Linked DNA regions of Mesorhizobium japonicum MAFF 303099. The protein of the gene in region 1 binds, or shares a complex with, the protein of each later gene. Links are inferred from orthologs where the notes say so. Each region holds a gene or a part of one and is shown on either strand. Other genes may lie near its edges.

Region 1 (2,832 bases):
CATCTTGACCGAGGGTACCTCGAAGAACGCCTTGCAGAATTCCTCCAGCACCCACTTCATGTTGGCGACATTGGCTGTCTTGTCGATCACCAGTCCCTCGACCTGATGGAACATCGGCGAGTGCGTGGCGTCGGAATCCTGGCGGTAGGTCTTGCCCGGAATGACGATGCGGATCGGCGGCTTCTGCTTCTCCATGGTGCGGATCTGCACGGGCGAGGTGTGCGTGCGCAACAGCTTGCGCTCGCCCTTCTCGTCCGGCTGGAAGAAGAAGGTGTCGTGCATCTCGCGCGCCGGATGTCCCTCGGGGAAATTCAGCGCGGTGAAATTGTAATAGTCGGTCTCGATGTCTGGACCTTCTGCGATGGCGAAGCCGAGATCGCCGAAGATCGCGGCGATCTCGTCGATGACCTGGCTGATCGGATGGATGCGGCCGCGCTCGGCTGGCGACTGCCGCACCGGCAGCGTCACGTCGACCTTCTCGGCGGCGAGACGTGCTGCGATCGCCACGTCTTTCAATTCGGCCTTGCGTGCCGTCAGCGCCTCGGTGACGCGGTTCTTGAGGCCGTTGATGACGGGCCCCTTGAGCTGGCGCTCCTCGGCGGTCATGGCGCCAAGCGTTTTCAGCATCTCGGACACGGTGCCCTTCTTGCCGAAGGCGGCTATGCGCACGGCCTCGATCGCCGGCTCATCGGCCGCCGATGCAATATCGGCCAGCAGGGAATTTTCGAGCGTATCCAGGCCACTAGTTGCGTCGTTCACGGGTCAAACTCGCTACGTTGGAAGTCGACTTTAAAGTGGAAGTCACTTTTAAGTTGAAAGTTCAGACATCAGAGACAAAAGAACCCGCGCCAGCCGTGCCAGCGCGGGTTCCCCATAATCAGAATTGCGAATGCTTGGGAAGCGCTGGTCTTAGGCGACAGCGCTTTCAAAGGCGTTCGGCGTGGTGTTCTTCAGATATTCGAGCGCGACCTTGGCCTTGGCCACGAGCGCGGCGAAAGCCTGCGGCTCATGGATGGCCATGTCGGACAGGATCTTGCGATCGATCTCGATGCCGGCCTTGTTCAAGCCATCGATGAAGCGGCCATAGGTCAGGCCATGCTCGTGGGTCGCGGCATTGATGCGCTGGATCCAGAGCGCGCGGAACGAGCGCTTGCGGTTCTTGCGGTCGCGGTAGGCGTACTGCAGCGACTTTTCCACCGCCTGCTTGGCGATGCGGATGGTGTTCTTGCGACGGCCGTAGAAGCCTTTCGCGGCTTTCAGGACCTTCTTGTGCTTGGCGTGCGAGGTGACGCCTCTCTTTACGCGTGCCATGTCATGATCTCCTTAAAAGCAATCCCAGGTGCCTGCGGCTTTCCGTTCGGAATTGCGTAAAACTACTGCGTGTCCGGACCGAATGCCTTAGAGGCCGTTCGGCAGAAAATTCTTGATGACCTTCTTGCCATCCGGTTCAGCCAGAACCATCGTGCCGCGGGCATTTCGAATGAACTTGTTGGAACGCTTGATCATGCCGTGACGCTTGCCGGCCGCAGCCGACAGGACTTTACCCGTACCTGTGATCTTGAACCGCTTCTTGGCGGCCGACTTGGTCTTCATCTTGGGCATTTTGCTACTCCGTATTGTTGGCGCACTATCGCGCTTCTTGTTCGCTCCGGGCCGACCAAAGCCCGAAAAGCAAATGAAACCGCCACGGCATGCCCTGCCGGGCGGTTTTCTTGAACGGCGGTCCTATACGTCAAACACGGCCGGTGCGCAACACCTGAAGCCGTGCGACGCTCTGTCCCCGCTCAGGGCAGCTTGAACCACACCGGAAGCATGCCCGACTGCTGCGCGCCGTCGATCAGTTCGAAGGCCGGCAGCGCGATCAGGAACACCAGGCCGTCGAGCAGCGTGGTCAACAGCAGGCGCGGCTTGAAGCTGCCGGTGTCGCCCTCCTGGTAGAGGGAAAGCTTCGGGAAGAAGCGCGGCACCTTGTCCAGATAGGCCTGATAGGGCGCGCCGAGCGCTTCCTTGAGGAATTTCTCCTCGCGCAGGATGACGATATGGAAGGCGCCCGCGCACAGCAGTGCGAACAGGATGATGCCCGAGAACGAGCCGATCTGCGCGCCGACGCCGGCCGCGGCCACCGTCGAGAACACATAGAGCGGGTTGCGAGTGATCGAATAGGGCCCGCCGGTGACCACCTCGGAGGATTTGCGCCCGCCTATATAGAGCGTCGCCCAGAGGCGGCCGACGATGCCGAGGAAGATCAGCAGCACGCCGAACATCTCGATTGTTTCATGCACCGGCGTGTCGGGTGGGAAGGTCGACTGGCCAAACAGCAGCGCCAGAAACAGCACCACCACGAGCACGGCAAGCACCAGCCGACGCATCTGCTGGTAATTGCCCAGCCCGTATTTGAGTTCGTTGTCCAAGGGGATATCCGATCGTCGAGGAGCCTATTGCATGTCGCCCAAAAGTGGGTCCGGTTTTGGGAGGACGACATGCATAAAAAACAAAGCCGGCGATCGCAGCTTTAGCCGAAAAACAGGCGTCCCGCCGATCGCCGGGACGCTCTGCAAGACAATTCAGGCGGATTTGGAGCGCTGGTCACGCCTGACTTTATCGTGATCTCAGGTGTTGATATTCAGCACACCTTAGCGCGGCGCCAGCACCATCATCATCTGGCGGCCTTCGAGCTTCGGCTCCGCCTCGACTTTTGCAATGGTCGCCACTTCCTCGCGCACCTTGTTCAGAAGCTGCATGCCGAGTTCCATATGCGCCATCTCGCGGCCGCGGAAGCGCAATGTCAGCTTGACCTTGTCGCCCTCTTCGAAGAAGCGGCGCACCGCCTTC
Region 2 (10,625 bases), 850 kb from region 1 along the record:
GTCGAGACGCCGTACATGCGCCACTCCCAGCGGACCTCTTCGCCGCTATCCAGCCGATCGCTGCCGTGGGTGAACCAGAATTTGGTGGTGATGGCCGGATCGACGATGGCCTCGAACACTTCGGCGACAGGCCGCCGGATCAGCATGCCGGTTTCGGCTGTCGGGGTTTCGCGGATCTCCATGGGAACGCTCAAACATTGGTCTCGTTGGCGGGCTCGCCCTTCATCTCACTGCGGTAATAGCCGTCGCGCAGATTGATGCCGTATTCGACATAGGCCTTCATGCAGGCCAGCATCTGCGACCAGCCCTCGCAGTTGAGGTACGATTTCTTCAAGCCGACCGCGCCTTCCTGCCAGCCGCTTTCGGCGATGGTGACGAAGGTACCGCCATCGTCCAGCGGTTCGAAATTCATTTCGATGCGGGTCTTGTAGGCCGGCTTGCCGTCGGCATCGGTGGCGTCCCAGCGCAGCACGATGCGGCTGTCCTTGACCACTTCGTCGACCTCGACCGGCACCTTGCCCCACCAAACGACGCCAACACCGGTTTCCAGCGGCGCGCTGGCGCCGCCGATTGTGGTGAAATAGCCGCTCAGTTTCTTGGGGTTGACGACGGCGTCGAAAACTTCGGCGACCGGTTTGCCGATGCGGCCGGAAACGCGGAATCCGAAAGACATATCCACAACTCCCTGCTTGATTGGCCTTACGTTATGTTATAGAAATATAACATGTCAAGCCGATCGCAAGACGACAATGTTTTCAAGGCGCTGGCGCATCCGCGCCGGCGTGAGATGCTCGATCGGCTGAAGGACGAGCCGAAGACCACGGGCATGCTGTGCGATGCCTTTCCCGACATCGACCGCTGCACCGTCATGCTGCACCTGAAGGTGCTGGAGGAGGCGGAGCTGATCGTTGCGCGCCGCGACGGACGCGAGCGCTGGAACCATCTCAACGCGCTGCCGATCAAGCAGATCCACGACCGCTGGATCAGCCAGTATGCCGGCCATGCGCTCAGCATCATCGACCGGCTGAAGTCCGATCTGGAGGCGTGAGCGCTTGTAGACGTCCTTGTTGGCTGCCGGCAGCACGGCGCGGCTGGACGAATTGAGCCGATTTATCTATAAGCCGGCCATTCCGACAGAGAACGCCGTGCTTCCACGGGTTGCACCTGGGACGCTCTGAAATTTTGAATTCGAGCATTTTGCAAGGGCGAGGTGATCCACCTGGCTGCGAGATGCTCTAGCCGAACACGACAGGGGTGCCATGGCTGGCCATTCACAGTTCAAGAACATCATGCACCGCAAGGGCCGTCAGGACGCGGTGCGGTCGAAAATGTTTTCCAAGCTGGCGCGCGAAATCACCGTGGCCGCCAAGAGCGGCACGCCCGACCCATCGATGAACCCACGCCTGCGGCTGGCGATCCAGAACGCCAAGGCCGTGTCGATGCCGAAGGACAACATCCAGCGCGCCATCAACAAGGCGTCGATGGGCGATGCCGAGAACTACGAGGCCGTGCGCTATGAAGGTTATGGCCCAGGCGGCGTCGCCGTCATCGTCGAGGCGTTGACCGACAACCGCAACCGCTCGGCGTCGAATGTCCGCGCCGCCTTCACCAAGGCCGGCGGCGCGATGGGCGAGACCGGTTCGGTGTCCTTCATGTGGGACCGTGTCGGCGAGATCTACTATCCGGCATCGGCCGGCAGCGCCGACAAGGTCATGGAAGCGGCGATTGAAGCCGGCGCCGACGACGTCGAAAGTGACGAGGAAGGCCACACGATCTATTGCGCCTTCGAGAATCTCGGCGAGGTGTCGAAGGCACTGGAAGCCGCGCTCGGCGAGGCGGAGTCGGTGAAGCTGATCTGGCGTCCGCAGAACAATGTTCCGGTCGACGAGGAGCGGGCACAGTCGCTGATGAAGCTGGTCGCCACGCTCGAGGATGACGACGACGTGCAAAGCGTATACGCCAACTTCGAAGTCGACGACGAGACCTTGGCCAAGCTCAGCGCGGCCTGATCGGTTGGGATATGAGCAAAGCTCAATCCGATATGAGCGAGACGCCGTTGCCCGCCATCCGCATCACCTATTGCACGCAGTGCCAGTGGCTGCTGCGTGCCGGCTGGATGGCGCAGGAACTGCTCTCCACCTTCGGCACCGATCTCGGCGAAGTGACGCTGGTGCCCGGCACCGGCGGCGTCTTCACCATCTCCTGCAATGATGTTCTCATCTGGGATCGCAAGCGCGACGGTGGCTTTCCCGATGCGGCAAAACTCAAGCAGCTGGTGCGCGACGTGATCGACCCGGATCGCGATCTCGGTCATTCCGACCGCAAGGGCCACACGTCAAAGGGGCACACGCAAAAAGACCCCGCCTGAGCGAGGCCCTTTGCGTTTCGCAAGGCCTCTTTACAGCAATGCGAAGATAAAGCAGGCCATCGCCACGATGGAGGTGACGGTGCGGACGTGGTTCCACATCACCCACTGGCTTAGATGGTTCGCCCACACGGCGGCGCCGTTGCTGCTGGCAGGGTCGACAGCGGCGAGCGCATCGTTGAGCGGCACGTTGAAGACCATGGTCACGATCGGGCTGCCGATCACATAGATCACCGCACCGGCAAGCAGCCAGTACGAGCCGGGCAGGCTCCAGCCCATGATGGCGGCGGCGATGAGCACCAGGCAGAGCAGGCCGGTGCCGAAAAGCGCCGTCATGAAGGTCGGCGTGATCACCGTGATGTTGATCGAATTCATCGCGGCGATGCCTTGCGGGACGGGCAGCCGGGCCAGTGCTGCCATGACGAAGTTGGAAAAGGCGAAGAAGACGCCGCCGACGACGCCCGAGCCGATTGCGGCGATGATGGTGAGGGCGGGAACAAGCTTGCTCATCTCAGTTACTCCAGAAGCCGGCTGCGGCGGTTTCGGTTGCGTAGGCGGAAAAGTCTTTCGGTGCCCGGCCGAGCACGCGTTGGACGCCGTCGGTGAGCGATTCGTTGCGGCCGTCGAGCACCTTGGTGAACAGCTCATCGAGCAGCCAGACGATTTCGGGTGGCAGTTCATGCGACGCGACAGCGGTCGTGAACTCATCATGCGAAATTCTGACAAAGCGGATGTCGCGTCCTGTCGCCTTGGCAATTTCGGCGACCGCGTCGGCAAAGCTCAACAGCCGCGGCCCCGTCAGTTCATAGAGCTGGCCGACATGACCGGGCTCAGTCAGCACCGCTTCGGCGGCGTCAGCGATGTCGTCGACATCGACAAAGGGTTCACCGACAGGTCCGACCGGCAGGGACACTTCGGCCGCCAGCAATGGCTCGATGAGGAAGCCTTCGCTGAAATTCTGCGAGAACCATGCGCAGCGCAGGATCGTCCAGTCGGCCCCGGAAGCCTTCAGCATCTCTTCGGCGCGCTGCGCCTCATGCTCGCCGCGGCCCGACAACAGCACCAGCCGGCGAACGCCATGCTCCACGGCAAGGCGGGTGAAGGCATCGATGACTTCGGCGGCGCCAGGCACGGCGATGTCGGGATAGTAGCTGATATAGACCGCGCTGACGCCCTCGAGTGCAGGAGCCCAGCTTGCGGGGGCCTCCCAGTCGAAGCGCGGCGTACCGGAACGGGAGCCGATCCGTACCGGTATGCCGCGCGCCGTCAGCCGCTCGGCAAGACGGCGACCGGTCTTGCCGGTGCCGCCGAGGATCAGAATTGGTCTGGTGTCGGTCATGGTGGTTTTCCTCTGTTTGAAAACATGAGCAATCCTCACATTTGCAAAACGTGATAAACCCTCGTATTTTGTGAGTCAAGCCATTTTCTCGGCGATTGTGCCGAAGGGGTTGTTGGAGACAGTCATGGAAGGCACACCGGCCAACGAGCAGATCGCTTCGCCACGGCGGGCGCCGAGCCAGCAGCGCAGCCGGGAGCGGGTGGAGCGCATGCTTGCCGCGGCCTCGGCGCTGATCACCGAGCAAGGCAGCGACGCCATGCGCATGGGCGAGGTCGCGGAACGGGCAGGGGTGTCGATCGGTTCGCTCTACCAGTTCTTTCCCGACAAGCGGGCGATCATCTGGGCGCTGGCCGAGCGCTACACGGCCGAAAGCCAGGCCTGTATCTCGGCCGCGCTCAAGGATGTCAGCGACGCCGAAGGCCTGCGGCGGGCTTTCTCGGAGCTGGTTGATATCTACTACGGGCTGTTCCTGGCCGAGCCGGTGATGCGCGACATCTGGTCGGGCACGCAGGCCGACAAGGCGTTGCGCCAGCTCGAACTCGCCGACAGCCGGGCCAATGCGGAGTTCCTCGTGGCGGTGCTGAAGCGCCTGCGTCCCGGCGCCGACCCCGTCGCCCTGGAGACCACGGCATTTCTCGTCTGGCAAATGGGCGAGGCCGCGGTACGGCTGGCCATCTCGGTCGAGCGACAGGAGGGCGACAGGCTGGTCGCCGCCTACAAGCGCATGGCGCTGCGGGAACTGACCGGAGACTGAACGGCGCCGCGCCTGCTCATTTTCCCTGCTCCGACAAGGATGTGGCCGGCAAGGATGTATTCGGTCGCCGCGACGGCCTCCTTCGTCGACAGCACGCTTCCCAACAACGCCGGCGCCAAGCCCTCGGTCGTCATCAAGGGCGACTGTGTCCGTGCCCCCATCCGCTGAACAAGCGCGCTATGTGCCGAAATAGCTGCGAAGCATTTCCGCGCGCTCATCCTCTGCGCACATTGCCATTCGGGCAAGGCTCAGGCTGCCTCGACGGAGTGCGACAACAGCCAACGCACAGTTAGCGGTTTCGTCGTCAATCTTAGTTGCCAGGTCCCGCAACGCCAGGTGCAGAAGCGTCCGCCACGCTGCCCTGTAGTGCGGTTCGATCCAATCCGGAACCGGTGGGTTCCGGTCATCGAGCTGTCGCGCTTCTTCGATCGTCGCGGCCAGGCCGTAAGCACCCCAATAGGCCGGAGCGTGGTCTTTGGAGATGCGAACCAACTCCACGACGGCGGCGTAGGAAGCGTCCCCGACATCCCCCTGATGATGCAGTTCATTCCAGAGTTCGTCCCAGGCCGACTTGCTGGTGTAGTGAACGGTCAGCGTTTGCAAAGCCGGTCGCGGATCGTACACAACCTTGTACCCGCCTTTGAGGCCGGACCATCTGCTATCGTCGAGAATAGACATGTCACCCTTTCAGACGAATTCGTCCCCAATACGACTGCTTGAGGTCAACAAAAAACCCGCCTCGAAGGCGGGTTCTTGATCTGCGACAATGCCGAAGTGGGCTTAGAGGCCGAAGCCTTCGAAACGCTTCTTGAACTTCGACAGGCGGCCGCCGCGGTCGAGCAGGGTCTGCTGGCCGCCGGTCCAGGCCGGGTGGGTGGTCGGATCGATATCGAGGTTCATCGTATCGCCTTCCTTGCCCCAGGTCGAACGGGTCGTGTATTCGGTGCCGTCGGTCATGACGACCTTGATGGTGTGGTAGTCGGGATGAATAGCGCTCTTCATGGCTCGGTTCCTGGCTTGCCGGCGCGGCTGACGGGCATAAGCCTGCGTCGATGCGCCTCTTTTTAAAACTCGAAGCCGCAGCTATTGAGGAGCCACGGCTTCTAAAACGGTCGGCGAGCCTATACATCAGGCGGAATTGAATCACAAGGCCGCGGCAAGCGCATATTGCGGCGCATGAAGCCGAAGCGGCTAGAGGACACACCGAGATGGCGCAATCAAGCAGCGCAGACGAGCGCCGACGCTCGCTCAAGCCGCTCAGGCGCCTGTTCCCCTATATCGCTGGATATCGCACGCTGGTCGTCGGCGCCCTCATCTCGCTGGCCATCGCGGCGGCAACGACATTGACGCTGCCGCTGGCCGTACGGCGGATGATCGATCACGGTTTCTCGTCGTCCAGCACCACTTTCATCGCCGAATATTTCGCCGCACTGGTGGCGATGGCCGCCGTGCTGGCGGCGGCATCCGCCGGCCGCTACTATTTCGTCATCACGCTTGGCGAGCGCGTCGTCGCCGATATCCGCCGCGATGTCTTTGCCCATGTGACGACGCTGTCGCCCGCCTTCTTCGACACCGCCCAGTCGGGCGAGATCGTGTCACGGCTTGCCGCCGACACCACGCAGATCAAATCGGCGGTCGGCGCCACCGCTTCGGTCGCGCTGCGCAACGTCATCCTCGGTCTCGGCGCGGTGGGAATGATGGTCGTGACCAGTCCAAAACTGTCCGGCCTGGTCATTGCAGCCATTCCCGTCATCGTGCTGCCGCTGGTCGCCTTCGGCCGTTCGGTGCGCCGCAAGTCGAGGCAGGCGCAGGACACGCTTGCCGAGGCGACAGCCTATGCCAGCGAGCAAATCGGCGCGGTGCGCACGCTGCAGGCCTTCACCAATGAGAAGCTGGTCACCGGGCGGTTTTCGGGCGCGGTTGAGGCTGCCTTCGAGGCGGCGCGCGCCTCGATCTTCGCCCGCTCCTTCCTCACCTTCTTTGCCATCTTCACCATCTTCTCGTCCGTTGTGGCGGTGCTCTGGTTCGGCTCGCGCGACGTGCTCGAAGGCACGATATCGCCGGGCACGCTCGGCCAGTTCCTGCTCTATTCGGTGTTCGCCGCCGGCGCGCTCGGCGCGCTGTCGGAGGTCTGGGGCGAACTTGCCCAGGCAGCGGGTGCGGCCGAGCGGCTGACCGAGATCCTGGCCGAGAACCCGGCGATCCAGGCGCCGGCCGAGCCGAAGCCGCTGCCTACGGTCGCCAAGGGCGCGATCGTCTTCGACGACGTCTCCTTCTCCTATCCGGCGCGGCCCGACCGGGCCGCCGTCCACGGCTTGAGTTTCCAGGTCATGCCTGGCGAGACGGTAGCCATCGTCGGTCCCTCGGGGGCCGGCAAGAGCACGGTCTTCTCGCTGATCCTGCGCTTCTACGATCCCGAAACCGGCAAGATCCTGATCGATGGCGTCGACGTGCGCGAAGCCGATCCGGTTTCGGTGCGCGAGCGCATCGCCATCGTGCCGCAGGACGTCACCATCTTCGCGGCGAGCGCGCGCGACAATATAGGCTTCGGCCGGCCGGGCGCAGGCAATACCGAAATTGAGGCGGCGGCGAAGGACGCGCTGGCCGACGAATTCATCCTCAAGCTCGAACACGGCTATGACAGCCAGGTCGGCGAGCGCGGCGTGACGCTGTCCGGCGGCCAGCGCCAGCGCGTGGCCATCGCCCGCGCCATCCTGCGCGACGCACCGATCCTGCTGCTCGACGAAGCCACCTCGGCACTGGACGCCGAAAGCGAGACGCTGGTGCAGACGGCGCTAGAGCGGCTGATGCAGGGCCGCACCACGATCGTCATCGCCCACCGGCTGGCGACGGTGCTGAAGGCCGACAGGATCCTGGTGATGGATGGCGGCCGCATCGTCGAGGAAGGCACGCACCAGAGCCTGGTCGCCAAGGGCGGCATCTATGCCAGGCTGGCCAAGCTGCAGTTCGAGACCGGCGCCAGCGCCTTCAGGGGCGCGGCGGAGTAGGCTCTTCCCGAGCCGTTTTCGCCGGAAATCATTTCACGGGAGTTGCTTGGCGGGCTCAGTTCGCCTCGGTTTCGGCATAGCCGAAATTGTAGGTCCAGGAGGCGTTGTCGCCCATCTTCCTGCGCGATCTCAGATATGAACCGATATCCTTGGCGGGAACGCGATCGTTGATCGTCTTGAGAAACCAGTCGACCTGGAATTCGCTCGGCGTACTCGACCAGCGCGCCTTGAAGGCGACATAGGGCGTGATCACGTCGTCGGATTTTTCGGGGCCGACAAACTCCGCCTTCAGGTTCCGGACGATGCACTGATGACGCTTGAACATCGGGCTGCCGAGCCAGATCGGCCCGGCCCTGCCAACCATGTCCGGCTCCGGCAAATTGTTGATGCCGACATCGGCCTTCAAGGGGAAGTTCTTGACGAGATCATCGGCGTCGAGATCCTCGGCCGGCAGCTCGTAGGATTCGACCGTGGTGACGACATTGCCGTCACGGTCGTCCTTTGCCGACAACGGCGCCAGGCTGGTCATCCCCGGATATTGCCGGTTGTAATATTGGAGATAGTCGTCGGCGAGCTTGGTGGCCGATTGGGAAACCAGCCTGTAGCGCATTGAGTCGGCATCCGCGTCCCGGTAGGTCGTGCTGACCGTCAGCTTGAGCGCCTCGCCTGTGTTTTTGGGAAAGTCGAACGCCTCGCTGACGAAGGTGGTCGGCTGGAAAAGTTCCTTGCGTTCTATCCGTTCCATCCGAGCGCTGCCGGCGACGACCGGCAAGGCGAATCCATAGTCCGGTGGAACAAGGTTCTCGGCCCGGCCACCCTGCAGATAGTTGGTCGCATCGATCCAGTATGTCTGGGTTTTGATCGATGCCTTGACGATGACGTGGTCGAAGGCGCGGATCGTCGGCAGCATGTCGCCAAGTGCCAGTCCGTCGTCGAGATCGGTCAGGGCAGGCTCAGCCTCAACGCCAAGCCGACGCAGGCTGGAGGCAAGAAGCAGGGCCTTGTCCTTGCAGTCGCCGAAGCCTGAGGCAATCACGGTGCTCGGGCTGCGGGGAATGTAGGAGCCACGGCCCATCGACAGGCTGACATAACGGATGGTGTCCTGGACCAGCCGCATCGCCTCGATCATCCGGTCTTCGGGTTTAGCGTATCGGGCAGCGATATCGTCGAGCTTCGATGCGAAAGCGGCCGGCAATTCCTGGTCGAGCCGGTAGTAGGGCAACATCGCGTCGACGACATCCTGCCATTTGGCTGTCGAGGAAATCTGGATCGTCGGATAGGTCAGGAAATCCGCCGGCAGGTTTTCCTCGGGCTTGACCGGGGCAGGGTTGATGCTTTGCCAGCTATAGGTTTTCGAGGCGCCGTCGGTTTTGACATCCGGCTGGATGTCGGTGCGAACCTGGCGGATGTTCAGGGGCTGGTTCGCCGGCCAGACGACCTTCTCGCGGATGAGCGCTATGGGCTCGCCCCAGGCCATGGCGACCGAGTGGAAAAACAGATCCGCGCCGACGATGGGTGTCCTGACGGTGGTCTTGCCATAGTCGATGATGTCGCCGACACGGACATCGTCGACATTCACGTAAGCGGTGAGCCAGCCGTCGAACAGGCCTTTCTCTGCATCCTTCTCACGCCGGAACACATCGAAAGTAGCTCCGGGCAGCCGGTCGATGACCACGCCGTCGCGGATGATGTTCAGCCAGTTCATCGTCACTTGCGACGTCGCAGGATCGAATTCGAAATTTATGGCGGCGCCACGCTCGAGCCCGGTGCGGTCGACGATCCTGTAGGCATAGCGGTCGAAGGCCTCGATGCCGCCGGGCCGCTGCCGGATCTGATATTCCGAGACAAGATTGGAGATGCCGTTCTTGATCCGGCTGTCGAAACGCGGGTCCGCCTTCGGAAGCTCGACCCGGTCGATCCAGCTGCCAGGGCTGCCCTTGTGGATTTCGGCGTCGGCCATGGCCGGTGCGCAGAAAAGCGTAAAGGCAATCAAGACGAAAAGCCGCGTTGTCGCAGAAGATGTCACCGGAAGTACCGCCCTCATGGTCCGCACGTCTTGCAATATACGCTCGGATACCACCAGTGATAGAAAAGTAGCGGCGATCCCGCAAGATCGCCGCCCGGCGATGGCGCGTCATCGCCTCCTTGTTCGCCGCCGCCGGTCGCCGAAACCGGGGCGGCCGATCTCATCCGCCGTAGCGCTGCTTCAGGTGATTGACGAAATGCACCGCGTTGAGCTTTTCGCCGGTGGCGCGTTCGAGCAGGTTCGGCGTCGACCAGCGCGAACCCTGCGACCAGATTTTTTCGCGGCGCCATCCATTGATGGCCGCGAAGTTTCCTTTGGCAAGGTCGTCATCGGCGGTGGGATGTTCGCGCGTCAGCGCGGCCCATTGCTGCGCCGCCATCATCGCGCCCAGCGTGTAGGACGGGAAGTAGCCGAAGGCGGCGCCTGGCCAGTGCACGTCCTGCATCGGCCCGTCAGCCGGGTTGTCCAGCGTGGAGAGACCGAGATAGTCGCGCATCTTGGCGTCCCAGGCTTCGGGCAAATCGGCAACCTCCAGCCTGCCCGAGACCAGCTCCTGCTCCAGCTCGTAGCGCAGGATGACATGCAGGGGATAGGTCACCTCGTCGGCGTCGACGCGGATCAGGCCGCGCTCGACGCGATGCACATGCGGCAGGAGGTCGTCGAGCGACCAGGCTTCGCCGAGATGTTTTTCCACCACCGGCAGGGCCCAGCGCCAGAAGGCGGGATTGCGGCCGATCTGCTTTTCGACGAACAGGCTCTGGCTTTCATGCACGGCCATGCCGCGCGCCTTGCCGAGCGGCCAGTGCGACCACGCCTTCGGCAGGTTCTGTTCATAGAGCGCATGGCCGGTCTCGTGCAGCACGCCCATCAGCGCCGACAGGAAGTCCGATGTCTTGTAACGGGTGGTGATGCGCACGTCGCTGGGCACGCCGCCGCAGAAGGGATGGTGCGACACCGACAGCGAGCCATGCGTCAGGTCGAAACCGACAGCCGCCATCATGGCAAGGCCAAGCTCGCGCTGCTTGTCGATCGCGTAGGTGCCCGAGAGCGGCTTCAGCGGATGCTTGCGCAGCCGCGCTTCCTGGATCGCCAGCGCCTCCGGCACGAATCCCTTGAGGAAGGCTTTCAGGTCG
Region 3 (10,599 bases), 2.5 Mb from region 1 along the record:
CAAGGCCTCCTCCGCCGCGTCGAACCCGCCGAGCAGGCGGATCAAGGTCGCCAGCACGCGCCGTCCCTCGGTGCGATACACCGTCGCCAGGCAGGCATGCGTGCTGGCGGCGCTCACAGTACCGGCCGGGGCTGGCTGAAGTCGACGACCGGACGGACTTCGATGTGCCCGATCGTGGCCAATGGATGTCCGCTTGCCACCCGCACGGCCTCGTTGAGGTCACGGGCCTCGATGACGATGATCCCGCCCAGGACCTCCTTGGTCTCGATGAACGGGCCGTCGACCGTCGACATCTTGCCGTCGCGGACCTGCAAGGTCATCGCTTCTTCCGGCAGCACCAGGGCTTCGGCGGTGACGAAATGGCCGCTGGCCTTGAGCACCTCGTCATATCCGGCGCACTCGGCAAGCGCGGCATCGGCCTGCGGACTTCCCCCGAACAGTGTCTGAGGGTGATAGTAGATGAGACAGGCATAGCGCATGATGGTTTCCTGGTCTTGATTTGCGCGGTCAGGCGTCGAGGATCGGCGCGAAGCCGCCATGGACCCTTCGTCCGTTGTCATAGGGCTTGATGTCGGCATACATGCGCGGATCGGAAATCACCTTCTTCCAGCCTTCGTCACGAACCTGCTTCGACGGCCATTCCACCCAGGAGTAGACGATGGCTTCCCCGTCCGTCGCCTTCACCGCTGTCCTGTAGTCGGTGACCTCGCCGTCGGAGATGTCTTCGCCCCAGGCTTCGACGATGCGGGTGGCGCCGAATTCCTTGATCACGGCGGCATGCTTTGACGCCACGGCCAGGTAGGCGGCCTTGTTGGCGATGGGAACCGGCACCAGCGAGCCGTCAATATAGCCGGGCTTGCCGGAAATTCCCTCGTCGATGATCGATGCGAAGCCGCCTGTCATCATGCGCTGGCCGTCGAAGGGCATGGTTGCGACGATCTTCGCCAGACGCGGATCGCTCATCATCGTGTGGTAGGCGGCGTCCGCTGCTGCCTTGTCGGGATATTCGTGCCACGAAAAGATGACGACCTCGTCCGACGTTGCCTTCACGGCGCGCTTGAAGTCGGTGGTCTTGCCGCCGGGCACGTCGTCACCCCAGGCTTCGACCATCCGGGTCGTGCCGAATTCCTTCAGCACCGATGCCGCCTCGGTGACATGCCTGCGATAGGCTTCCTTGCTGGCGGCGGGGACGGCGGCGACAAATCCTGCGATATAGTTCATTGTCCTTCTCCTGTTGGCGTCCCGGAAGGTCCGAGAACGCCAATGGTCGAACGGCGCAGCTTGGATTCGACATCGCCCCCAAATTTTTCTTGGCCGGCGCCGTCTGGATGCCGTTGCGCTCTATTCGGACGCCAGCCTGTCGCCCCAGTCCAGCCGCCGGGCCAACTTGAAGTCCGCGCCGTCACGCTTGGTGAAGAGTTGCTCCGTGGCCGTGCCGTCTTCCTGGCAAAGCTTGAGCAGAACCTTGCCCGAACCGGATTTCGGCGGTGCGATGACCCGCGCGGCATGGGAGGCGGCCGGCTGGCGCGACGCGGCGACAAAGATGAACTTCTCGTCTTCCCACGGCACATCAGCATCCTTGGCCAGCCGGTGCAGGCGCGAGCGGGCGACGCGGCGGGAAAAGTGGCACCAGTCGGGTGGGGTAAGCGGGCAGGGCGCCTCGTGCGGACAAGGCGCCAGCAGATGCGCCCCGGCGGCGATCAACTGCGCGCGCACCGCCAAAATGCGCTGCCAGCCCGCCGGCGTGCCCGGCTCGACGATCAGCAGCGTGTCTGTCGTCAGCTGCCACAACCGGTCGACCATCTTGGGCAGCGATGCCGGCACGATCTCGTCCAGCACATAGGCGCAGGTGACGAGGTCTGCCGGCTGAAGGTCGGCAAGGTCCATTGTGACATCGCTGGCCCGCCAGACGGTTCGGGCTGTGATGGCGTCGGCGGCGAGCGTCTCGCCGACCTTGCGCACCGCCGCACTCGCCTCCAGCAAGATCGCCTGTTCGAGATCAGGCCAGAGACCGTTGGTGGCCCAAAGCACCGTGCCAGGACCGGCGCCGACATCGAGCAAGGTTTTCGGCGCGAAATCCGGCCGGGCCGCGTTCAGCGCGTCGAGGCTGGCACGGACCGCGGCATAGGTCGCCGGTAGCCGCGTTGCCAGATAGGCCTTGACCGCCATGTCCTGTGCCATGTGCAGACGGCCGTCGCGCAGTTCGGCGCGGTAGCGGTCCGACAGGGTTTTCGCCGCCTGCTTGAGCTCAGGCAGCGGAATTTTTTCCAGGATGCGATCGACGGCTTGTCGAAGGGGGGCCGGCAGTTCCACGCTATGCTCCTCGCGGTGCGAGCAGGATGAGCGAAGCGCCCGCTATGCAGAGCGCGGCGCCAGCAAGATCCCAGCGGTCGGGCCGCACGCCTTCCACCAGCCACAGCCAGGCAAGCGAGGCAGCGATGTAGATGCCGCCATAAGCTGCATAGGCGCGGCCCGCCGCATTGGTGTCGACCAGCGCGAGAAGCCAGGCGAACAAAAGCAGCGAGACGAAGCCTGGCGCCAGCCACAAGGGCGATCTTTCCAGCCGCCACCAGGCCCATACCGAAAAACAGCCGGCGATCTCGGCGAGCGCCGCGGCGGTATAGAAGAGATAAGTCATGAAAAAAGGCCTCGCGACGATCACGAGGCCTTTTTCAGGGCAGGGGCCGGGATTGGCAAGCGCCAATGGCGAACGGCGTGTCTACTCCGCCACCTTGCGGCGGCGGGCGGGCTTGACGGGCTTCTCGACGGGAGCCGCTTCGCGGCGGCCCATGTCGCGCATTTCCAAGGCCTTTTCGCATTTGGCCATATAGTCGCGGGTCATCGGCAGCGTGTCGTTCTTCTTGGCAATCTGGAACTGGAAGATGACTAGGTCCTGCCAGCGGAAGGCAGCTTCCGAAGCGGCCAGATAGAATTCCCACATGCGGCAGAAGCGTTCGTCGTAGATGGCCTTGGCCTTGTCGCGATTGGCGGCGAAGCGCTGGCCCCAGTGCTTCAGCGTGTCGGCATAGTGAAGCCGCAGGATCTCGACGTCGGTGACCACGAGGCCGGACTTCTCGATCGCTGGCAGCACTTCCGACATTGCGGGTATGTAGCCGCCCGGGAAAATATACTTGCGGATGAAGGCGCTGGTCGCCCACGGCACGCCTGAGCGGCCGATCGTGTGCAGCAGCATGACGCCGTCAGGCTTCAGCAATGTCGCCGCCTTGTCGAAGAAGGTACGGAAGTGGTTGACGCCGACATGTTCGAACATGCCGACCGAAACGATGCGGTCGAAGCGTTCGTTGAGTTCGCGATAATCCTTCAGCTCGAAATGGACGTGGCTTTCCAGGCCTTGCGCATGCGCCCGGTCTGTGGCCACGCCATGCTGTTCGGTCGACAGCGTCACGCCCTGGACGTCGACGTCGAACGCCTTGGCCAGATAGAGGCCGAGCCCGCCCCAGCCGGAGCCGATGTCGAGCACCGTCTGGCCGGCCTTCAGCCTGAGCTTGGCGGCGATATGGCGCTTCTTGGCAGCCTGCGCCTCGTCCAGCGTCATATCAGGCTGTTCAAAATAGGCGCAGGAATACTGCATGTCCTCGTCGAGGAAGAGCCGGTAGAGATCGCCCGACAGATCGTAGTGGCGCTGCACGTTGCGGCGCGAGCGCGAGGTGGTGTTGATCTGCTGCAGGCGGCGGAAGGCGTGGCGCAGGCCTTCGATGGCTTTCGACCAGGTCGCGTCGATGCCACCGCTGCCCATGTTCTGGAAGGCGATGCGCATCAGGCCGAGCACGCCACCTTCGAGAATGTCGAGCTCGCCGTCCATGTAGGATTCAGGCACCGCCAACATCGGATCGAAGGTGATGGCGCGTTCGGCATGCCGGGTCTTGATGTGCATGTGCACCGGCTCGCCACTGCCGTCGCCGAAGATGACTGTCGAGCCTTTTGGCCCAGTTACCTTGAGATTGCCCGTGCGCACCAGGCGGTCGAGAACGCGCTTCAGCAGAATGTTCATAACCAAATGTCCCCTCACGGTCAGACTGGCTGCCTTAATTCTGCAACAATATATAGGGGTTCGAAAAGTTCCTTTTGGCATAAAAATGCCCGGGCGAGAGGCCCGGGCATTGGTCCACAAAGGTGGGATTACGACAAAGTGATCGGAGCGCTGCTCCGACGCCCGTCTTGCGCGATCAGGCGTTGTCTTCGCCGCCGTCGAATTCGGCATTCGGATCGAAGAAGTTTTCCGGACGCGCATTGTCGTTGATGTCGTCGCCATAGATGGCTTCGGCGGTGGTCAGCGTTTCGCCCTTGGCCTGGCGCTCGGCTTCGTCGGCCGTGCGGGCGATGTTGAGCGTGACGGTGACCTCGACTTCCGGATGCAGCGCGATCGCCACATTGGTCAGGCCGATGGTCTTGATCGGCTGGTTGAGCAGGATCTGGTTGCGGTTGACCGAAAAACCTTCCGCCGTCAGCAACTCGGCGATGTCGCGCGTCGACACCGAACCGTAGAGCTGGCCGGTTTCACCGGCGGAGCGCACGGCGATGAAGCTCTTGCCGTCGAGCTTTTCGGCAACCTGGCTGGCTTCCGACTTGCGCTCGAGATTGCGGGCTTCGAGCTGGGCGCGCTGGCCTTCGAACTTCTTCTTGTTGGCTTCGTTGGCGCGCAGCGCCTTGCCCTGCGGCAGCAGGAAATTACGGGCAAAGCCGTCCTTGACCTTGACGGTATCGCCCATCTGGCCGAGGCGGGAAACGCGTTCGAGAAGAATGACTTCCATGGTTTTGTTCCTTTAAGGTTAGGCGTAGACGCCGAATTCTCTGGAACAGGTCAGGAAGCTTGAGCGCCTTGAGCGCCGGTGTCGCTGTCCTGCCTGTCGCGGCAGTTAGAGGTCTTTGACCTCAACTCGGGATTTGACGGCTGAACCGGTCATGCCCGTCATGGCCGGTAAAAGGAACGGGCGGCGAACCGCCCGTTCTGGAGAATTAGCGGACCACGTAGGGCAGCAGGCCGAGGAAGCGGGCGCGCTTGATCGCCTTGGCGAGTTCACGCTGCTTCTTCTGGCTGACGGCGGTGATGCGCGACGGCACGATCTTGCCGCGCTCCGAAATGTAGCGCTGCAGCAGACGCACGTCCTTGTAGTCGATCTTGGGCGCGTTGGCGCCGGAGAACGGGCAGGTCTTGCGGCGACGATGGAACGGGCGCCGGGTCGGGATCTGGTTGATGTCGACCATTATTCTGCACCCCCTTCAAAGCCTTCGCGCGGACGGCGCGGACCACGATCGCCACCGGCGTCGCCGAACGAACGCGGCGGACGATCGCCACGGTCGCCGCGATCGCGGTCGCCGAACGAACGCGGGCCACGATCGCCACGGTCGCGGTCGCCGAAGCTGCCGCGCTCGGAGCGCTCTTCGCGCTTTTGCATCATGGCCGACGGACCTTCCTCATGCGCCTCGACCTTGATGGTCAGGAAACGCAGGACGTCCTCGGACAGACCCATCTGGCGCTCCATTTCGTTGAGCGCTGCCGGCGGGCAGTTGAGGTCCATGAGCGTGTAGTAGGCCTTCCGGTTCTTGTTGACCCGGTAGGTGAGGGACTTCAGTCCCCAGTTCTCGACCCGGCCGACGGACCCGCCATTCGCGGAGATGACGCCCTTGTACTGTTCGACAAGCGCATCGACCTGCTGCTGCGAGAGGTCCTGCCGGGCAAGAAACACATGTTCGTAAAGAGCCATTATGTCTTCGTGCCTTTCTTCGTTTCTCTCCCGGTTCCCGGCGGCAAAAGCCTCTGCAACTTCTCTGACCCGCTGGTCCCGGTTAAGGGGCGGGGAAGAAAGGAGCATGACGAGACGGTCGAGAGCGGAGACACGGGAGGCGGAAGCACTTCTGGCGTCACACGAAGGCTTTGATAAAACCTCCGGCCCTCCGTTCAGCCCCCAGCTGGGACCGGCAGATTGGCGGCGTCTATACAGCAATCCGGCGATAAGGCAAGGGCAAGCGGCGTTCCCGATGTCGCAGGTCGCCGGAAAATCAGGCGACAGCGCCGGAATAGCCTGGCGATATCCGGCAAGCCGCCCTTAACCACAATGTCAGGTTGTACAGGTTGAGCCCTCGCCGTCAACGGTCGATTCATCAGGGAGGGCGCAAAAGCCCGGGCGATCCGCGCAGATCAAGCGGGCAAGCATTTCCGGGGGTAAGGATGCTTCTCAACAAATTCTGGCGCTCGAAGAGCGGCAATTTCGCGCTGCTGATGGGGCTCGGCCTGCCGGCCATCCTGTCGGCCGTGGCCTTCGCGGTCGACGTGTCCACCGTCATGCGGGCCAAGAGCAACCTGCAGAATGCACTCGACGCCGCAAATCTTGCCTCCTCGCATCTCGGCGACCTCGACATTAGCCGCACCGATGCCTTCGATCGCTATTTTCAGGCCAACATCGCCGGGCATGGCGAACTTGCCAACGCGCAGGCGACGCTGACCGTCGACAGGGGCGTCAACTTCATCAAGACCAAGGCGGTTGCGTCGGCCGACGTCAATTTGAACTTCGGTTTCCTCTTCGGCCACAACAGACACATCGCCGTCGATGCCTCGGCGGTCGAATCGGACAATCAGCTCGAAGTCGTGCTGGTGCTGGACAATACCGGCTCGATGGCCGGTGCCCGCATGACGGCGTTGAGGACGGCAACCAAGTCCTTGCTGGACACACTCGAGGCGACGAAATCGCCGACGCGCCAGATTCGCGCCTCCCTGGTTCCGTTCGTCACGGCCGTCAACGTCAATGGCGATGAATTCGACCCGTCATGGATCGACATGGACGGCAAGTCTTCCACCAACGGCGTCAATTTCCCCGTCATCGACGGCAAGCGTCCCAATCATATGGCGCTTTTCAAGCAGCTCAAGGACACCGGATGGACCGAGGCCGGATGGAACGGCACCGGGTGGAAAGGCTGTGTCGAGGCGCGGCCGGGCGCTTACAACATTTCCGATACCCCACCCGACCCGGACAAGCCCGACACGCTGTTCGTTCCGTATTTCGCGCCGGACGATCCGGAAGATGCCCAAAAGCCGTCTAGCTCCTATGGCAATGCGGCCAAATACTACAACAATTCCTATCTCGACGACGTCAGCGACAAGACCAAGACCGCCAAGCTGAAAGGCAACCGTCTCGGTATCGATCTCAGCAGTCTGGCCGACCCTGTGCCACCGGCCGACAAGGATGCCAAGGAAAAGGTGGCCAAATATGTTGCGCCGACCAAGGCGCTCATCACCGAGACGGGTTCCCCCATCACCGTCGGCCCGAACCGCGCCTGCCCGACCCCCGTCGTCTCCCTGACCGACGATTTCGACAAGCTGCGCAAGGCAGCAAGCGAGATGACCGAGTGGAACGGTTCGGGCACCAATGTCTCCGAAGGCCTGTCATGGGGCATGCGAGTGCTGTCGCCCGCCGCGCCCTACACCGATGGAGCGCCGTGGAAGACGCCCGGCATCAGCAAGATCGTGCTGTTGCTCACCGACGGCGAGAACGTCGTCTATGGCGCCAGCGAACAGCCGACGAAGTCCGACTACACATCCTATGGCTATCTGGCGGGTGGCCGTTTCGGATCGGACGACCAGACCGCCGCGGCGCGCAATGTCGACGGCTGGACCAAAAGCGTTTGCACTCAATTGAAGAACCAGGGCGTGCAAATCTACACCATGGTGCTGCAATCCGACACCGCCGCCAACCGCGCGCTTTACAGCGCATGTGCCTCGGACCCGAGCGGCTACTACGCCGTCAACGATCCGGCCAAATTGCCGGACGTTTTCCAGCACATCGCCAACAAGTTCTCAAGGCTGCAGCTGACCAACTAGCAGCCTATCACGCGCGAGCCAGGCACCTCTAAGGATCACCCCTCAACTCATGTGAGCGACAACCTTGTCGACCGTCTCGGGGAAGAAGTCGGGCGCCGCGTGGCGCTTGCCGAACATCATGTCGTACTGGATGAGCTGGAAATCGCGGATCGCCGGGTCGATCTCCTTCTGGCGCGACCAGTCGGGCGTGGCCGCGCCGGCCGGCGTCAGAAGCAGGTTGCGGTCGACGACCCGGTAGCGTTCCCGCATCTCGCCCAGGAAGCCCGTATAGTAGGGATGGGTGATGCCGGCGGCAGTCAGGATATGATAGGGCAGGAATGCCGGGCTCACCGTGCCGAGGTCCGCGACCGGACCGGAACGGTTCGACCAGATGATCAGTGGCGTTTCGTGATGGTCAAGGGCGGCTTGCGGTGTCGGCTCCTTGCGCGGCGCGACATTGTCCTTCAGGAAGCCGGTTTCGACATAGACCGGCCCCAGCGGTGGCAGATGGTCGCCGAAGAAGGCGACAATCGTCGGTCGCTCCCGCTTCTTGGCCCATTCGATCAGACGTTCAAGGCCGCGGTCCGCGTCGGCTGAACCTTCCGCATAACTCAACAGCGAGTCGCGCGCCCATTGGCTGATCGGCGCCTGCACCGCGTGGGTCGGGTTGTAATAACGGTTCGGTTCGTAGGGGCCATGGTTCTGCAGGCTGACCGCGAAGAAGAACACCGGGTCGTCGCTGGCGCCGGCTTCGCGGATGATCTCGTCGGTCATCGCCGCGTCGGATGCCAGCGGTCCGCGCTTTTCCATGGGCGGCAGCGTCTCTTCCGACTTGAAATCGTCGAAGCCGAAATCGGCGTAGACCGCGCCACGGTTCCAGAACCAGTTGGTGCCGGGATGGATGGCGCGCGCCCTGTAGCCTTCGCTTTTCAGGAAGGTCGCCACGGAAGGCGTCGGCGTGCGCACATATTGCTGGTAGGGGATGCTGCCAGCCGGCAGGAAAGCGTTGGAAAAGCCGGTCAGCGCCTCGAATTCGATGTTGGCGGTCATGCCGCCGAATTCAGGCGAGAACATCGAACCGGAACGCAATGCCCGCACGGTGGGAATCGGATCCGGCGTGATGGTGACGCCTGGCAGCTTGGTCGGATCCCAGAAGGATTCGCTCATGACGATAATGATGTCGGGCTTTTCATCGGGCACCGAGGCCGTCATCTGCGGCCGGTCGATCGCCGCGATCGCCTTGTCCGTATAGCCCGGCGGTGCCGAGACATGCGCCATCGGCACGTTGAGCGCGAAGGCGAGCGCAAAGCCGTTGGAGGCGTAGTTTTCCTTCTGGTCCCACATGATCGGGATGATCTGCAGCCGGTCCCTGGTCCAGGAGAAGGTGGCATAGTCCATGATCGAGACGAAGAAGGCGAGCAGCGGCACCGCCAGCGTCAGCCGGGCAAGGCGGCCCTTGTGGCTGAGCGCTGGAACCTTGCGGCGCCACAGCCGCCAGCCATAGACGAGCAGCGACAGGCCGGCGATGATGCCGGTGACCATGGCGAGCGCGGTCATCGGCCGCTCACGCACCAGAAGCGGCAGCAGCGCAAAGATCTGGCGAGCGTAGAGAAAGTCAGTCGGGTAGAGCGGATCGCCGAGATAATGCGATTTCTGATGGCCGACAAAGGCCAGCGCCAGCGTCAAGGGCGCGACGATCATCAGGCTCTGATGGCTGCGTCCCAGCAAGGCGTCGAGACCGATGAGGATCAGCGCGAACACAACGATGGTGGTCCAGCCCGGCTTGAGCGGCTGCAGGAAGAAGGAAACGGTGCCGGCAAAGTCGCCGCGCACGATCAGTTCGATGGCAAACACCAGGATGGCAGAGATCGCCAGGCTTATCAGCCCGTAACGGACGACCGGCCATCTCCGGCCCGGCAGATAGCCGGTGGACGGATCGTCTTCCAGGAATTGAGGCACGGCTTTACCCGCGCGTTTCGAACTCTTTGCCACTTTCACTTCCCACCCAGCGACAACCCAAGTCACGCGATTGTCATATAATTGTCACGCAAAGCTAGCGCCTGTGGCGGAAATAAGAAGAGCCAGCAAACGATTCGTGAGCGGTTTTCATCAGGAGTGATCGCCAAAAAGCCTTTTGGAACAGGCACTCGGCGCACGGTTCGGAGCTGGGTCCGGGGTGAACCGGGCTTGACTTGGCGGCCCGCCTTGCGCCACAGGCAGGGAAAATTCGTGTTATCAGCCAAGTAAAACCAGTCTTCGGGAGCCCTCGCATGGCCGTCGCATTCACCTTTCCGGGACAAGGCAGCCAGGCTGTCGGCATGGGCAAGGACCTCGCCGATGCCTTTCCCGAGGCGCGCAGGGTCTTCCAGGAAGTCGACGACGCGCTCGGCGAGAACCTGTCGAAGCTGATCTGGGAAGGTCCGGAGGAGACCTTGACGCTGACGGCCAATGCGCAGCCGGCGCTGATGGCGGTTTCGTTGGCGGCGATCAGGGCGCTGGAAGCGCGCGGTTTTTCGCTGAAGGACAAGGTCGCCTATGTCGCCGGCCATTCGCTGGGCGAATATTCGGCCCTTGCCGCAGCCGGCTTCGTTTCCGTCGCCGATGCGGCCCGGCTGCTGCGCATTCGTGGCAACGCCATGCAGGCGGCGGTGCCGGCCGGCGAGGGCGCCATGGCGGCGATCATCGGACTGGAGCAGCCAGATGTCGAAGCCGCTTGCATCGAGGCCGCGCAAGGGGCCAGCAAGGTCTGCCAGATCGCCAATGACAATGGCGGCGGCCAGCTG

What was found.
Region 2: rpmI (region 1) and rpmE share a complex: the UniProt entries of both Bacillus subtilis proteins name them as parts of the 50S ribosomal subunit. The link is inferred for Mesorhizobium japonicum MAFF 303099 from one-to-one orthologs.
Region 3: rpmI (region 1) and rplI share a complex: the UniProt entries of both Bacillus subtilis proteins name them as parts of the 50S ribosomal subunit. The link is inferred for Mesorhizobium japonicum MAFF 303099 from one-to-one orthologs.

The regions. Positions count from the first base shown.
Region 1 is NC_002678.2:4,006,815-4,009,646, forward strand. It holds rpmI (50S ribosomal protein L35), read right to left. Parts: upstream 1,603-2,832; coding sequence 1,399-1,602; downstream 1-1,398. Other genes in the region: pheS (phenylalanine--tRNA ligase subunit alpha), read right to left, coding at 1-759; rplT (50S ribosomal protein L20), read right to left, coding at 910-1,311; MAFF_RS20745 (methyltransferase family protein), read right to left, coding at 1,785-2,411; infC (translation initiation factor IF-3), read right to left, coding at 2,634-2,832.
Region 2 is NC_002678.2:3,150,944-3,161,568, reverse strand. Bases 3,850-6,579 are described here. They hold rpmE (50S ribosomal protein L31), read right to left. Parts: upstream 5,461-6,579; coding sequence 5,239-5,460; downstream 3,850-5,238. Other genes in these bases: MAFF_RS16470 (ABC transporter transmembrane domain-containing protein), read left to right, coding at 5,667-6,579; MAFF_RS16480 (hypothetical protein), read right to left, coding at 4,636-5,136; MAFF_RS16485 (TetR family transcriptional regulator), read left to right, coding at 3,850-4,458. Also shown: MAFF_RS16520 (SRPBCC family protein), read right to left, coding at 1-182; MAFF_RS16515 (SRPBCC domain-containing protein), read right to left, coding at 191-673; MAFF_RS16510 (ArsR/SmtB family transcription factor), read left to right, coding at 725-1,048; MAFF_RS16505 (YebC/PmpR family DNA-binding transcriptional regulator), read left to right, coding at 1,260-2,009; MAFF_RS16500 (SelT/SelW/SelH family protein), read left to right, coding at 2,021-2,368; MAFF_RS16495 (DUF1772 domain-containing protein), read right to left, coding at 2,399-2,875; MAFF_RS16490 (NAD(P)H-binding protein), read right to left, coding at 2,877-3,704; more of MAFF_RS16485, read left to right, coding at 3,829-3,849; more of MAFF_RS16470, read left to right, coding at 6,580-7,466; MAFF_RS16465 (DUF3857 domain-containing transglutaminase family protein), read right to left, coding at 7,522-9,426; MAFF_RS16460 (carboxypeptidase M32), read right to left, coding at 9,653-10,625. UniProt on the Bacillus subtilis protein: While neither of the L31 paralogs is essential, this protein does not seem to function as the main L31 protein.
Region 3 is NC_002678.2:6,485,954-6,496,552, forward strand. What follows is about bases 2,981-5,684. They hold rplI (50S ribosomal protein L9), read right to left. Parts: upstream 4,773-5,684; coding sequence 4,188-4,772; downstream 2,981-4,187. Other genes in these bases: MAFF_RS31915 (SAM-dependent methyltransferase), read right to left, coding at 2,981-4,012; rpsR (30S ribosomal protein S18), read right to left, coding at 4,978-5,226; rpsF (30S ribosomal protein S6), read right to left, coding at 5,226-5,684. Also shown: MAFF_RS31890 (RNA polymerase sigma factor), read right to left, coding at 1-117; MAFF_RS31895 (YciI family protein), read right to left, coding at 114-479; MAFF_RS37050 (DUF1428 domain-containing protein), read right to left, coding at 508-1,221; MAFF_RS31905 (small ribosomal subunit Rsm22 family protein), read right to left, coding at 1,342-2,313; MAFF_RS31910 (YnfA family protein), read right to left, coding at 2,315-2,638; more of MAFF_RS31915, read right to left, coding at 2,720-2,980; more of rpsF, read right to left, coding at 5,685-5,726; MAFF_RS31935 (pilus assembly protein), read left to right, coding at 6,191-7,837; MAFF_RS31940 (LTA synthase family protein), read right to left, coding at 7,880-9,841; fabD (ACP S-malonyltransferase), read left to right, coding at 10,087-10,599. UniProt on the Bacillus subtilis protein: Binds to the 23S rRNA.